Regions from separate parts of the Sutcliffiella horikoshii genome, predicted to be linked through region 1. Evidence: predicted binding sites of a transcription regulator. Region 1 holds the regulator's gene; each other region holds the start of a gene.
The links. Region 1 encodes LexA, which represses DNA repair genes until DNA is damaged. Its sites were predicted from a motif close to CGAACATATGTTCG; they were not measured.
Positions count from the first base shown of each region.

Region 1 (4,292 bases):
AATTCACGAACACCAAACCAAATATTACGTCCGCTGTAATCTTCAGCTGTGAAGTCAGCTTCGTTTTTAATATTCGTTTTGTTTGATCCAGCCAAGTCAGCAGATCCACCAAAGAAGTAAGGTACTTGTTTGGCAATAGCGTTCAGAACCTCACCAGAAGAAGCACGGGAAGCTAAGCTTTTTCCTTCTTCATAAACAGGAATCTCGGAATCCCATCCTTCAGGAAGTTCACCTTTCATTGCTGCTTCAAGCTGTTTTCCAAGCTCTGGGTATTTTGTTTTATAAGCATCAAATAGCTCATTCCATTCCGCTTCCACTTTTGCACCTTTATCTGCAACCGTTTCACGGAAATGCGTGTACACTTCTTCCGGAACATGGAAGTCGTTCTCAAATGTCCATTTATATGCTTCTTTAGTTAATTTCAACTCATCTGAACCTAGAGGAGCACCATGAACGTCCGATTTACCTGCACGGTTTGGTGAACCATAACCGATAGTGGTCTTCACCTCAATCATTGTTGGACGGGACAAATCACTCTGTGCTTCTTCCACTGCAGCAGCAATTTCTTCTAAATTGTTTCCATCTTCCACTCGGATATATTGCCAGCCGTATCCTTTGAAACGCGTTTCAATGCTTTCAGAGAAAGAACGATCAAGGTCCCCATCAAGTGAGATATCATTAGAATCGTAAAGAACGATAAAACGGCCCAATTTCAAGTGAGATGCAAGAGAAGCAGCTTCTCCAGATACACCTTCCATCAAGTCTCCATCTCCACAAATACTGTATGTAAAGTGATTTACTAATTCCATATCTTCTTTATTGTATGTAGCTGCCAAGTGGCGTTCTGCCATTGCCATTCCGACACCCATTGCAATTCCTTGTCCAAGTGGACCAGTTGTTGCATCTACACCAGGAGTATGACCGAATTCAGGATGTCCAGGAGTTTTACTTCCCCATTGACGGAATTCTTTTAAATCATTCATAGAAACGTCATATCCACCTAAATGTAAAAGGCTATAAAGTAACATAGAACCGTGACCTGCAGACAGTACAAAGCGGTCTCTATTGAACCAGTTCGGATTCTTAGGGTTGTGATTCATAAATCTTGTCCATAAAGAATAGCCCATAGGTGCAGCACCCATTGGCATTCCTGGATGCCCTGAGTTAGCTTTTTCAATTGCATCGATAGATAGTGTACGAATTGTGTTAATGGAAAGTTGATCAATATGTTGTGTCATCTTTTCCACCCTTTCTCTCTTTAACTTATTTTTATTGGAAAGATTCTATTTTATCATAGATAGTATGTTCCAATGTTCTGAAAAAAAGCAATTAATGCTTTAAATTCTTTTTAGTATCCTTTAATTTTTCCGGAGTGACATCATTTCCTTCCGGATCCACGATTGTGACACCTTGCAAAGTATTTTCCATGGAAGCTCGGAAAGTCTTGATATACTCTTGACGAAGCTTTTGTTGTTCAACTGTTTCTTCCTTTGTAAGGCCTTCGCTTTTGGCCTTTTTTGACAGTGCATTAATTCTTGCTATTTTTTCTTTTGATAACATAGAAAACTCCTTCTTTCTTCCTTGTGAAGATATGCTTTTATCTTACTAGAGCGGTTCTTTTTTTACAAGCAAACCGGTGTCGTTCTCTTCTATATACTCCCGATAGCGTCTGTTTACAGTAGCTTTAGAAACGTCATATCCAAGCCCTCTTAATGTGGCAGCGATTTCATGAAAAGTAAGTTTGTTGTTACGAAGTTTGACTATCTCTTCAATCGGCACCTCAATTTTCTCGCGTCCAGGGCTCATATGGATGTTTGTCAGGTTTTTTGTGGGGTCATATCCTCTTTTCACCGCACGTTGCATGCCTCTTTTTATTTTCAAATTATGTAGCTTTCTTTGGTATTCCTCAACTATTGCCACAATATCCATAACCATCGAATCAGAATCTGATAATCTCAATTCCCCATTATCCGTTATAGAAAATATCTTTATTTCATGTTTTCTCAACCAATGTAAAAAAGCGATTTTTGCATTCCCTCTGCCAAGCCTTGTTTCATCCTGGATTAGAAGAACATCAATATGCTGACTTGAAATAAGTTCGATTATTTGAAAAACACCTTCACGATCCAAATCATATCCGCTCGCCTGTTCCTCCACAATCTCGACGATTTCTATATCTCGATGTGCCGCTAAGGAAACTAACTCTTCCCTTTGCCGGGACAGCGACGTTTCTTGTGTATCTTTTTTTGTACTCACACGGCAATAAATGATTCCCTTCATGTATGTTTTCCTCCACCATTCTTTTAAACTATTATTATCAAGCGAACATATATTCTTGTCAATAATTCGAACTTATGTTTGTATTTTATACCAAAACATGCTATACTATCACTAATATAAATGATAGAGGTGCGGAATATGAAACTATCAAAAAGGCAACAGGACATATTAGATTACATAAAAAAAGAAGTCCAAGCTAAAGGATATCCACCTTCCGTCCGTGAAATCGGGGAAGCGGTTGGACTAGCTTCTAGCTCCACTGTACACGGGCATCTTGCTCGACTTGAAAGCAAAGGTCTTATTCGCCGAGATCCCACTAAACCGAGAGCCATCGAAATTATGGAAGATGAACTTATCCCTAAGATTTCTGCCGTCAATGTTCCGATCATCGGTAAAGTAACCGCGGGTCAACCAATTACAGCCATTGAAAACGTAGAGGACTACTTTCCACTTCCTGATCGCTATGTTGCACCAGACGAGCAAGTTTTCATGCTTGAGGTTATGGGGGACAGTATGATCGAAGCCGGAATCCTTGATGGGGACTATGTTATCGTTCGTCAGCAACAATCCGCTAATAACGGAGACATCGTTGTTGCCATGACTGAAGAAGATGAAGCTACAGTCAAACGTTTCTTTAAAGAAAAGGATTATATCCGACTGCAGCCGGAAAACTCTACATTAGAACCTATCATTGTCCGAAATGTGAGCATTCTTGGTAAAGTTATCGGTGTATATCGTAATATCCATTAAAAAAAGCCGTATACCGGCTTTTTTTGTTGGTCATTAATCCAGTTTCTCATCTGGACTTTCTTTTAATTTATGTTTTCCATTCTTAACTTCGGTAAATAGATTTCCTTCTTTCTCATTATCAAGACGGCTTGGTTTGCTTGAAGGATTAATCATTATTTTTAAAAGTTGAATTTCTTGATAGAGGAGATTCCATTCTTTCCTGGTTATCGGCTTAGCTTGTTCGTTTAACTCAAATCCTAATTGCCCGTTCGGCTCTAGAGTGGCCCACTTAACATCACTTATACTAGATATACTATTCTGTCTAAGTTTCATCTCCAATTGGTCAATGGTAAATCTTAATTTCTTTAATGTTTTTTCATTTAATTTTCCATTTTCTATTAGTATCTTGGATTTTCCCGTAATCAACTTTTCAAAGATGTCGGATTTTAGTTGTAAGAACTCCATTAAAACCAGTGTTACTACAAGAGTGATACCTACACCAAACGTTACCCAAATACTTTTACCTGCTAAAGGTTGAATTAACAGAGAACCGATACCAATCATTATTACCACTTGAGCTAAAGTCATCTGTGAAATGGACTTTCTTCCTGCAATTCTTAGTAAAAACGTTCCTATTATAGTTATTAAAACCGCTTTCCAAATCCAATTCAGATCCATTAACTCATCACCCCATCTAACTACTATGTTTTTATAATAATCACATCACTGTTTTTTATTCAGCAATTAGAAAATTGGGGCTAGCAGTAATTTTAAATATTTATCGGCTTGCGTCTCTCAAATTCACCCTTGTAAAGTCAGCAATAAAATCGTTATAATCAAAATCCATCACTATAAAATGTTTCCGTTCAGGCTCTTTGTAAACCATCCTTAAGTCCGCTATGCTTTGCCCTCTGTTTCCGTCAACAACTGCAACCCTTACATCTCTTTGAATTGTATATGTTTTATCCTTATTCAATAGATAATATAGGGTGAATACATCATGCACTGGTGAACCATCTATACCAGGCATCACCTGGTCGTAAAATGTAGCATAATAATTGGTGACAGTTGGAATTAGATATTTGTACGGACTACTAGTTTGATTGAAAATGAATGTCGCAATATCCCTAGTAATTATAGCCCTGTTTGTTACATTTAGTGGGGTTATATATACTTTTTGCGCTTTATTCAAGATTACAGAAGTAGCAATTGGGTCTCCCCAAAAGTTGGCTTCCGCAACATCTGTTACGTTACCAGGAACCATGAATGCTCCTCCCATAAGA
Region 1 covers NZ_CP082918.1:1,991,967-1,996,258, reverse strand. Annotated here, with positions in the region: gene tkt (transketolase) at 1-1,238, opposite strand, end outside; gene K7887_RS10120 (DUF896 domain-containing protein) at 1,330-1,560, opposite strand; gene K7887_RS10115 (YneB family resolvase-like protein) at 1,606-2,280, opposite strand; gene lexA (transcriptional repressor LexA) at 2,419-3,030, shown strand; gene K7887_RS10105 (DUF421 domain-containing protein) at 3,064-3,687, opposite strand; gene K7887_RS10100 (nucleoside hydrolase) at 3,788-4,292, opposite strand, start outside.

Region 2 (4,292 bases), 1.8 Mb from region 1:
CACCACTGCCCCATCATCTAAGGTGTTATTAAAAACGATCTCGCCTGTCGTTTCATTGTAATATGCTTGATTTTTTCCGGTTTCAAACTGGTCTGCACTGTCCACCATCGTATAGGTAATCATTTCATCTGCACTATTTTTCACTTTAACTAAGGACATATCGTCTCTGTCAAGTCCAGTCCCAACTTGAATACGATCTGTAGCTCCAGTTAAAGTGGTGGCAGGAACGATTGGTGTGAGCAAATCATAATTTGCAATTTCTCCCCTTTGCTCCCATAGACTTTTTGTGGTATCAAGCTTGTTTGTACCCTCCATCATGGAAGAGGTAGAGCTATTTGTGGCTACTGTTGCAACCTGAGCATCTGTAATAGTATAGGAAACATTCGCTGCAGATGTAGTAGCTGTAGCCGAAACCTTGTTGTTTGTAGAAGTTACCTGTTTTTGCGAGTAGGTACGTTGCAATGTCATATCAAAAGAAAGATTACGGAAATCGTTCAATAATCTATTTGTCTCGCGGTAGTCATCCCGCTTCCACTCCAACAGTTGCTTCTGCTGTGTCAGTTTATTCATTGGCATACGCTGGGCTTTCATTAGGTCACTGACCATCTGATTAATATCCAACCCACTTTGAAATCCGGTTAATCGCATATTTTTCACCGCCTATATCTTTTTATCAACGAACAACCCCATATACTCGGTCATCGCCGCATACATATCTAAAAACTTCTTGGAAGGAATCTCCCTTATAACCTCATCAGTGGCAGCATCCACCACTGTCACATAATACTCATTCAAATCATCATGTAGCTCAAACCGTACAGATACATTCATCGGCTTCATAAAATCGTTCATTCCGTCGACGATTGTTTCCATCTGTTTTCTGATCTGTTCAGGATTAGCCTGCTTTGTTTGATCAATTGATACATCGACTTTAGTTGAAACTGTTCCTTGATTTTGTGCTCTAGTTGCGGGATCTATGATGACGCCTCCAATTGGCGAAATGTGCATACGGGTCCCCTCCGTGAAATATATACTCTATTAGTATTATCGGATAATAGTCTCGAACTTAAAGAAGAGATTTAAATTTATTCTTGATACCTTCAAACCCGATGTCTTTAAAATCTTCTGGTAGTATTGGCAAAAATGCGTATCCATCCTGCTTTCTGTAGTAATCTATTTTTCTATCAGCCTTTTCTTTGTAGCCCTTGTATTTATTGCTATGATAGAGTCCGAAATATTCTACAATAATGGTTTGTTGTCCTTGATTGATTATCCAGTCCGGGTAGTAGCCCTCATTACTTGATGGGTTAATAAATTTAATCTTTTCTCTTGTAATTACTGCTTCCTGCAACCATCCACAAAGGAAGTTGTGGATTTGCAACTCTTCCATGGAATCACAGAGCTGACCGTCGACTCCCACTAACAATTTGAATTCTTCAGGAGAGAATGTATATTCCGGAAAGGCTTCCGTAATCCAAAGGTGAAATTTGCTATCATAATGTCGATCTACCAAACTAATAAACCTTGGGAAAAACTTTCGAAAATAAGACCTTGTTAGAGCGGGAAGGTCCTCACGCGAAATGCTTCTCTTTTCACAAAAGGAACGTAATGCTTGAATTCTATTTTCCCTACTGTACCAATACCTATTAGGGACCCGCTGGAATTCTGTTACTTCAAATTGCCCTGGATATAGTGTGTTAACCAGTTCAATAGGTGAGGCATTAAATTCTTGAATGAGTCCGTATAGACCTTGTTCTCGGAAAAAGGATTTCGTGAAGTATTTGGGTATATCATGATGAGGAATATTGTGTTTTTTAAGTAGTGAGTCGATAGTTGTTTTTATATTGTGGATATCTTTCCAATATCTATTGGTTTTGCGGAATTGATCTAACGTGAAATCTGATGGGAAAAGGGATAATAATAATTGAGAGGGTGAGCCATTATGTTTTTTTAATAGAGTAGACAATCCATACTTAATTAACATCTCTTGAGTGACTTTAATTGGTAGTTGGTTAAAGTTAATGTTTTCTTCATTAATAATCTCCATAATTCTTTTTCGAGCATGATTAGGGTTATTCCAGTACCTTTGAGGAACGCTCTCAAAATCAGAGACATTAAATTCATCAGGGTATAAAGCATTTATTAAGCGAAGCGGAGAATGGCCATATCTTTTTAGCGGATTAGAAAATCCCCAACTTACTAGAGTCTCCACCTTTGCTACCTGAGGAATATCTTGGTGAGTATACCCTTGTTTCTGAAGGCATTGCTCAAAATATGTCTTTATATTTTTTGTGTCAGACCAGTACCCTTTTGTCACTCTTTGAAAATTAGTCTCTACAAAGCAATCTTTATACACAAATTTTATTAATTTTGGAATAGAACGATAATGATTTAAAAGTCCAAATAACTTATACTCCTTGAATGATTTAGTAGTTAATAACGGTATTTGTTCACGCTTTGATTGTATGATTCCCTCAACTGCATATCTGAAAATAAGAATAATGTTTTCTTTATTTTCTAATGTACCCTTAGGAAAAGACTTCCTTTTACCTCTTAGGATTTCCATATAAAACTTAACTACTTCTTTTTTCATTATTTCGTCTAAAGGCATTGAACGATAGATATCTAAATTATCCAATTGATACACCTCCTATAATTCAATTATACCACAGAAAGAACATATGTTCTGAACATAGACAAAGAAAAAACCCGGAGTATCCAGGCTTTTTCTTGTAAAGATTAACGAAGAAGTTGTAAAACGCCTTGTGGTTGTTGATTCGCTTGCTTTGCGACTATGTCTTTCGATCATAGAATAGACTATATCTTCATCCTATTAATATAGGAGCTGGGCACTTCGAACAGTTAGACTGACCTACGAGATTCATAGTCATAGCTCTCGCCTTAGACCGTGTTCTCTAGTCGTTGAACCTTCTCCATCCTTTCGGAACAGGAGCTTGGCTGCTGATTATCCATTTTTTATCCTCATCATTTTCAAACCGTCACGCTTACCGTTTCCAGTTTCGTTGTGGTTGAAGAAGCTTTAGGAAGTTCCAGCAATTCACCCAGTTATACTCTAGCTCGTTACCGTGCTAGACGCCCTCTAATCATCATCTCAAGAGTTGAAGTACACCTTGAGGCATTTGATTCGATTGAGCTAACATCGCTTGTGATGCTTGTGAAAGAATAGAATTCTTTGTTTGCTCCATCATTTCTTTCGCCATCGTGCGAACATTTACTTTCATAAATGACTAGACTATATCTTCACCCTCACACATTTGTAGGGGTCGGGCACTTCGGATTCACAGTGCTGATGGACACCATTTCACCTATGGATTTCATCATCATAGCTTTTCGCCTTAGATGGTTTATCCTAGTCGTTGAACCTTCTCCACCCTTTCGGAACAGGAGCTTGGCTGCTGATTGCCAAATCTTTTCTTTTTTTCAAACCTTCACGCCTGTCGTTTCCAACTACGTTGTGGCAAGAAAAGCTCTAATGGGTTTCCAGCAATTCACCCGATAATAATCGCTAACCGTTACCAGTCAGGACGACTGTGCTTGTTGCTGCCTATGCAGCTAAAGCATAATCAACGTCACGGATACGAGATTCCGCAGCTGTTAGGTTTTCAGAAGATGTGTTTAGGTTGTTTATTGTGTGCTCCAGACGGTTCTGAACGGATCCTAAGTTAGCTCTTTCAGTAGAAACAGTTTTTATTGCATCATCTAGTGCTTCTACAGATAATTGTGCTTTATCTTTACTTAAAATATCGTTACCGTTTACTCCTAGAGCAGTTGAATCCATATTTCCAATTGATAAGTCAATCGTTTGATCTTTGTTTGAACCTATTTGGAATTTTGCTGCAGTTGCCGTTACTGCAATCGTACTATCTGCATCTCCACCAAAACTTGTTGTAGTTAGTGCATTATTAGCAGTAAAGGAGAAACCTAGTTTATCAAAATTAATTGTACTTGAATTTGTCCCTGTTGGGGCAATAATATTATCTAAAACTTGTGTTGTTGAGTTTCCATCACTATCAGTAAATGTAGCAGTTAACTCAACTCCGGTAGTACCCGCAGCTGATGATAAAACTATGTTACCTACCCCTGAACCACCAACATTGTAACTAGTAACACCTGAAGCAGCTACAATATCTGCACCCGCAGTAGCTGTAGCTCCAAATCCACCTTTTAATAGCGTTTTGGTATTAAATTGTGTTTGGTCTGCAATACGAGTAACTTCACTTTTCAGTTGTTGGAACTCTTTATCAAGAGCACCTCTATCATCGTCTGTATTT
Region 2 covers NZ_CP082918.1:3,795,420-3,799,711, forward strand. Annotated here, with positions in the region: gene K7887_RS19520 (flagellar hook-associated protein 2) at 1-648, opposite strand, end outside; gene flaG (flagellar protein FlaG) at 661-1,008, opposite strand; gene K7887_RS19530 (DUF4046 domain-containing protein) at 1,067-2,638, opposite strand; partial or broken gene K7887_RS19535 (flagellin) at 3,108-3,221, opposite strand; gene K7887_RS19540 (flagellin N-terminal helical domain-containing protein) at 3,566-4,292, opposite strand, start outside.
Region 2: the regulator LexA is predicted to act here: its motif matches at 2,675-2,688, upstream of K7887_RS19530 (DUF4046 domain-containing protein).

Region 3 (4,292 bases), 1.8 Mb from region 1:
CGCACATATCCTTGCTTTTTAATATCTTCCAGTGTTTTCACATGTGTGCCTTTACGGCCTTGAATCACCGGCGCAAGAATTTGGAGTTTGGTTCGTTCAGGGTATTCCATGATTCGGTCTACCATTTGTTCAATTGTTTGGGAGGAGATCTCTATGCCATGTTTCGGACATGTGGGCCTGCCTACCCGTGCAAAAAGAAGACGGAGATAATCATAGATTTCTGTTACCGTTCCAACGGTAGAACGCGGGTTACGGCTTGTCGTCTTCTGATCGATGGAGATGGCAGGTGACAGCCCTTCAATCGCATCCACATCCGGTTTGTCCATCTGCCCAAGGAATTGGCGCGCATAGGCAGAAAGGGACTCCACATATCGGCGCTGTCCTTCCGCATAGATGGTGTCAAAGGCAAGAGAGGATTTCCCCGATCCTGACAGCCCTGTTAACACCACTAATTTATCGCGGGGAATCGTTACATCTATGTTTTTTAAGTTATGGGCTCTGGCCCCTTTTACAACAATTTTATCCATTGCCATCCTTATGTCATCCTTCCGCTTTGAGCTCCAAGATGAGGTCACGAAGCTCGGCTGCACGTTCGAAATCGAGCGCTTTTGCCGCATCTTTCATTTCCTGCTCCATGCTTTCTATGAGCTTTTCTCTTTCTTTCTTGTTCTTCGGTCTGAGTGTCCGTACTTTGCCCTCGTAATCGCCATCTTCCTCGGCTACGAAAGTGGCACGGATAAGTTCCGGAACTTTTTTCTTGATGGTTGTCGGCGTGATGCCATGCTCCAGGTTATAAGCCTCCTGGATTTCACGGCGACGCTTTGTTTCATTTAACGCGATATCCATGGATTTCGTTATTTTATCTGCATACATGATGACTTTACCGTTCGAGTTACGTGCCGCACGTCCGATGGTTTGAATCAAGGACCGTTCAGAACGGAGGAAGCCTTCCTTGTCTGCGTCTAAAATAGTAACAAGGGATACTTCCGGGATGTCGAGACCTTCCCTCAATAGGTTGATCCCAATCAGAACATCATGTTTCCCCATCCTCAATTCTCTTATTATCTCAATCCGGTCAAGCGTCTTGATTTCAGAATGCAGATACGCAACTTTAATACCCAGCTCTTTTAAGTAAGCGGTGAGATCCTCGGACATTTTCTTCGTCAAGGTAGTGACAAGAACCCTTTCATCCTTCTCCACCCTTTTATGGATTTCACCGATCAGGTCGTCAATCTGGCCTTTAATCGGTCTCACTTCAATAATTGGATCAAGCAGTCCGGTCGGTCGGATGATCTGCTCGACCATTTTTGGTGTATGCTCCAGCTCGTATGGTCCTGGTGTAGCAGAAACGTAAACAAGCTGGGCTGTTTTCTTTTCAAATTCCTCAAACCTTAATGGACGGTTGTCCTTTGCTGACGGCAGGCGGAAACCATGGTCTACTAGAACTTGTTTTCTTGCCTGGTCTCCATTGAACATCCCTCTGATTTGTGGAAGCGTAACGTGTGACTCGTCAATTACCAACAAGAAATCTTCCGGGAAGAAGTCCATTAGTGTGTAGGGAGTCGATCCTGCAGGACGTAGTGTCAGGTGACGGGAGTAGTTCTCGATTCCCGAACAAAAGCCCATTTCCGCCATCATTTCCAAGTCATATCGGGTTCGCTGTTCCAGTCGCTGAGCTTCAAGCAGTTTGCCAGCCTCGCGAAGTTCTTCCAGTCGCTCTTCCAGTTCTGCCTGAATGTTGACAATGGCTTTTTTCATCTTCTCTTCACGGGTTACGAAGTGGGATGCCGGGAAAATGGAGACATGGTTCCTGTCTCCAAGAATCTCCCCTGTTAGTGCATCCACTTCTCGTATGCGGTCGATCTCGTCTCCGAAGAATTCCACACGAATACAGTGTTCGTCACGGGATGCCGGGAAAATCTCCACCACATCGCCACGAACCCGGAAGGTACCGCGCTTGAAGTCAATGTCATTCCTGCTGTATTGGATGTCTACTAAGTCGCGTAGCAAAACATTCCGTTCTTTTTCCATACCTGTTCTTAAGCTGACAACAAGGTCACGGTATTCTTCCGGTGAACCCAAGCCATAAATACATGACACACTGGCGATGATGATCACGTCGTTTCGCTCAAAAAGGGAAGCCGTTGCCGAGTGGCGAAGCTTATCAATTTCATCATTGATACTTGCGTCTTTTTCTATGAATGTATCGGTGGAAGGTACATACGCTTCCGGTTGATAGTAATCATAATAACTAACAAAATACTCAACTGCGTTGTTTGGGAAAAACTCCTTAAACTCACTATATAATTGCCCTGCCAACGTTTTGTTGTGGGCGATAATTAAAGTTGGTTTGTTTACTGCCTGAATTACATTGGAGACAGTAAACGTCTTACCGGTACCCGTTGCACCAAGAAGCGTCTGATGCTTTTTCCCGTTTTTAAGGCCTTCCACAATCTCCGCGATCGCGGTCGGCTGATCTCCATCCGGCTTATATCCAGAAACTAACTCAAACTGTTCCATCCACAAAAAGCCTCCATTTCCGTTCATCTAACCTCTACCAATATTCTACCACAATACATGCCCAAAACAACAAAAATACGAACTGATATTCGCTTTTTTATAAAAATGAGCCTTTTTTCTCTATACCCGTCTATGTTGCGTTTTAAGAGTGTTTTCTATATTCTTATCATTATCATGTATTTGGAATCGGAAACTAGTTTTGAGGAGATTAATGATGAAAAAGTTTTTTGGCAGTAAAATGCTCTGCTTAGCTGGGCTGATTTTATTAATGACAGGCTGTTCGTTCAACGATATTCCCGAAGATACGATAGACTTTCCTTATCTAGATGAACGTGCATTGGAAAATCCCGAGGAAGAACTAACTTACAGTGAAGTGGATGGCGAGTATGTGCATGATTTTATCAAAGCGAATAAAGATAAAGCCATTAGGTGGACTGCAACGGTGACGCGTGTAGAAAACAATTCAACATATGAGCTGCAGGAGCCGCTTCTCCCAGCCATCCTGGTTACTTTTGCAGATGAGCTTGAATCTCCACCGCGAGTTGGCGACGTTCTTACCTTTACAGGTGTTCTCACCGGATATGGAGAGACCTTCGGAAAAGACCCGCTTTGGGTAGTAAGACCCGCCAGTCTGGCGTCGACGACCTCAGAAGAACAAGAAGCATTGACCGCCTATCAACAAGCAGCACAACAAGCAAAAGAGGGAGCAGACCTTCCGTAACTCGGAAATGCCGCTCCCTCTTTTTATTTGAATTTCCCTACCATTTTCTTCGCATACAAAAATCCGATCGCTAAGGAAAGGACATCCACTAAAATAACATACCATTCGTTCCCATGTCCTTTAAAAATGGAAACTAAAATGAGTGCTGCCGCCAAACCTGTACCCACGTAAAGGTTATAGGTCACTCTTGTGAAAAGGACCACGAGCAGCGCAGGGATAATCAACGCTAAAACCAGCTTTACTAACAATCTGAAAACCTCTTTTCTATCTCATCCGAAAATCTTCTAATGTTAGTATAACACTCATTCCACTTCCACAGCTATCTCTGTCACGCTTCTCAATTTCTTCTGTTTATTAGCCAACTGAATTTTATTTACAAATGTAATGAGCGACTGCGTGTCTTTATCGTTTTCAATTAAAAATTCTACTAAATATGTATATCTTCTCTTTTTTACATTTGCCTGAACGCCAAGTATCTTGGCTTTAAACTCAAGCAATTGGTTGGCAACCTTGAATTTCAACCCCAATAGCACATTACTATTTTGCGGAATCTCCACCCGGCTGATAAACCTCATTTTTTCCATATTAAGCTCTTCCATGTAAACTTTCGTACTGCCCGTCGACACCTCACGGCCGTTCACTTGTAAAATGGTCATTCCACCGACTACGTAGTGTCTTGTTCTATATAAACCTAGCCAAATTAACTTATCCTCTTGATCCCCCACAAAACTGCCCCCTAAATCCGTGCTTTTGTTATTATATCGGCCGGGGAACCAATTTTTTTTAGGGTTTCCTTTCATTTGTAGCCATTTAATTAACTAGTCGAGGGATGTAGACATTCTCAACCCGAAAACTTATTTGAAATTGTCTTCATCCAGCTCATGAAGACACTTTTAACCAAAAAACTTCTGCGGGATTGTCTTCATCCCACTTATGAAGACATTTTCAACAAAAAAACTTCCGCGAAAGTGTCTTCATCCAACAAAAAAGCCCAGAACACCCTTCCTTTAAAGGTATTCTGAGCTTCTTATAAAATAAATCTTAATCCTCT
Region 3 covers NZ_CP082918.1:3,761,663-3,765,954, forward strand. Annotated here, with positions in the region: gene uvrA (excinuclease ABC subunit UvrA) at 1-533, opposite strand, end outside; gene uvrB (excinuclease ABC subunit UvrB) at 541-2,520, opposite strand; gene K7887_RS19390 (hypothetical protein) at 2,735-3,241, shown strand; gene K7887_RS19395 (DUF2198 family protein) at 3,265-3,489, opposite strand; gene K7887_RS19400 (hypothetical protein) at 3,544-3,966, opposite strand; gene K7887_RS19405 (peptide chain release factor 3) at 4,283-4,292, opposite strand, start outside.
Region 3: the regulator LexA is predicted to act here: its motif matches at 2,599-2,612, upstream of uvrB (excinuclease ABC subunit UvrB).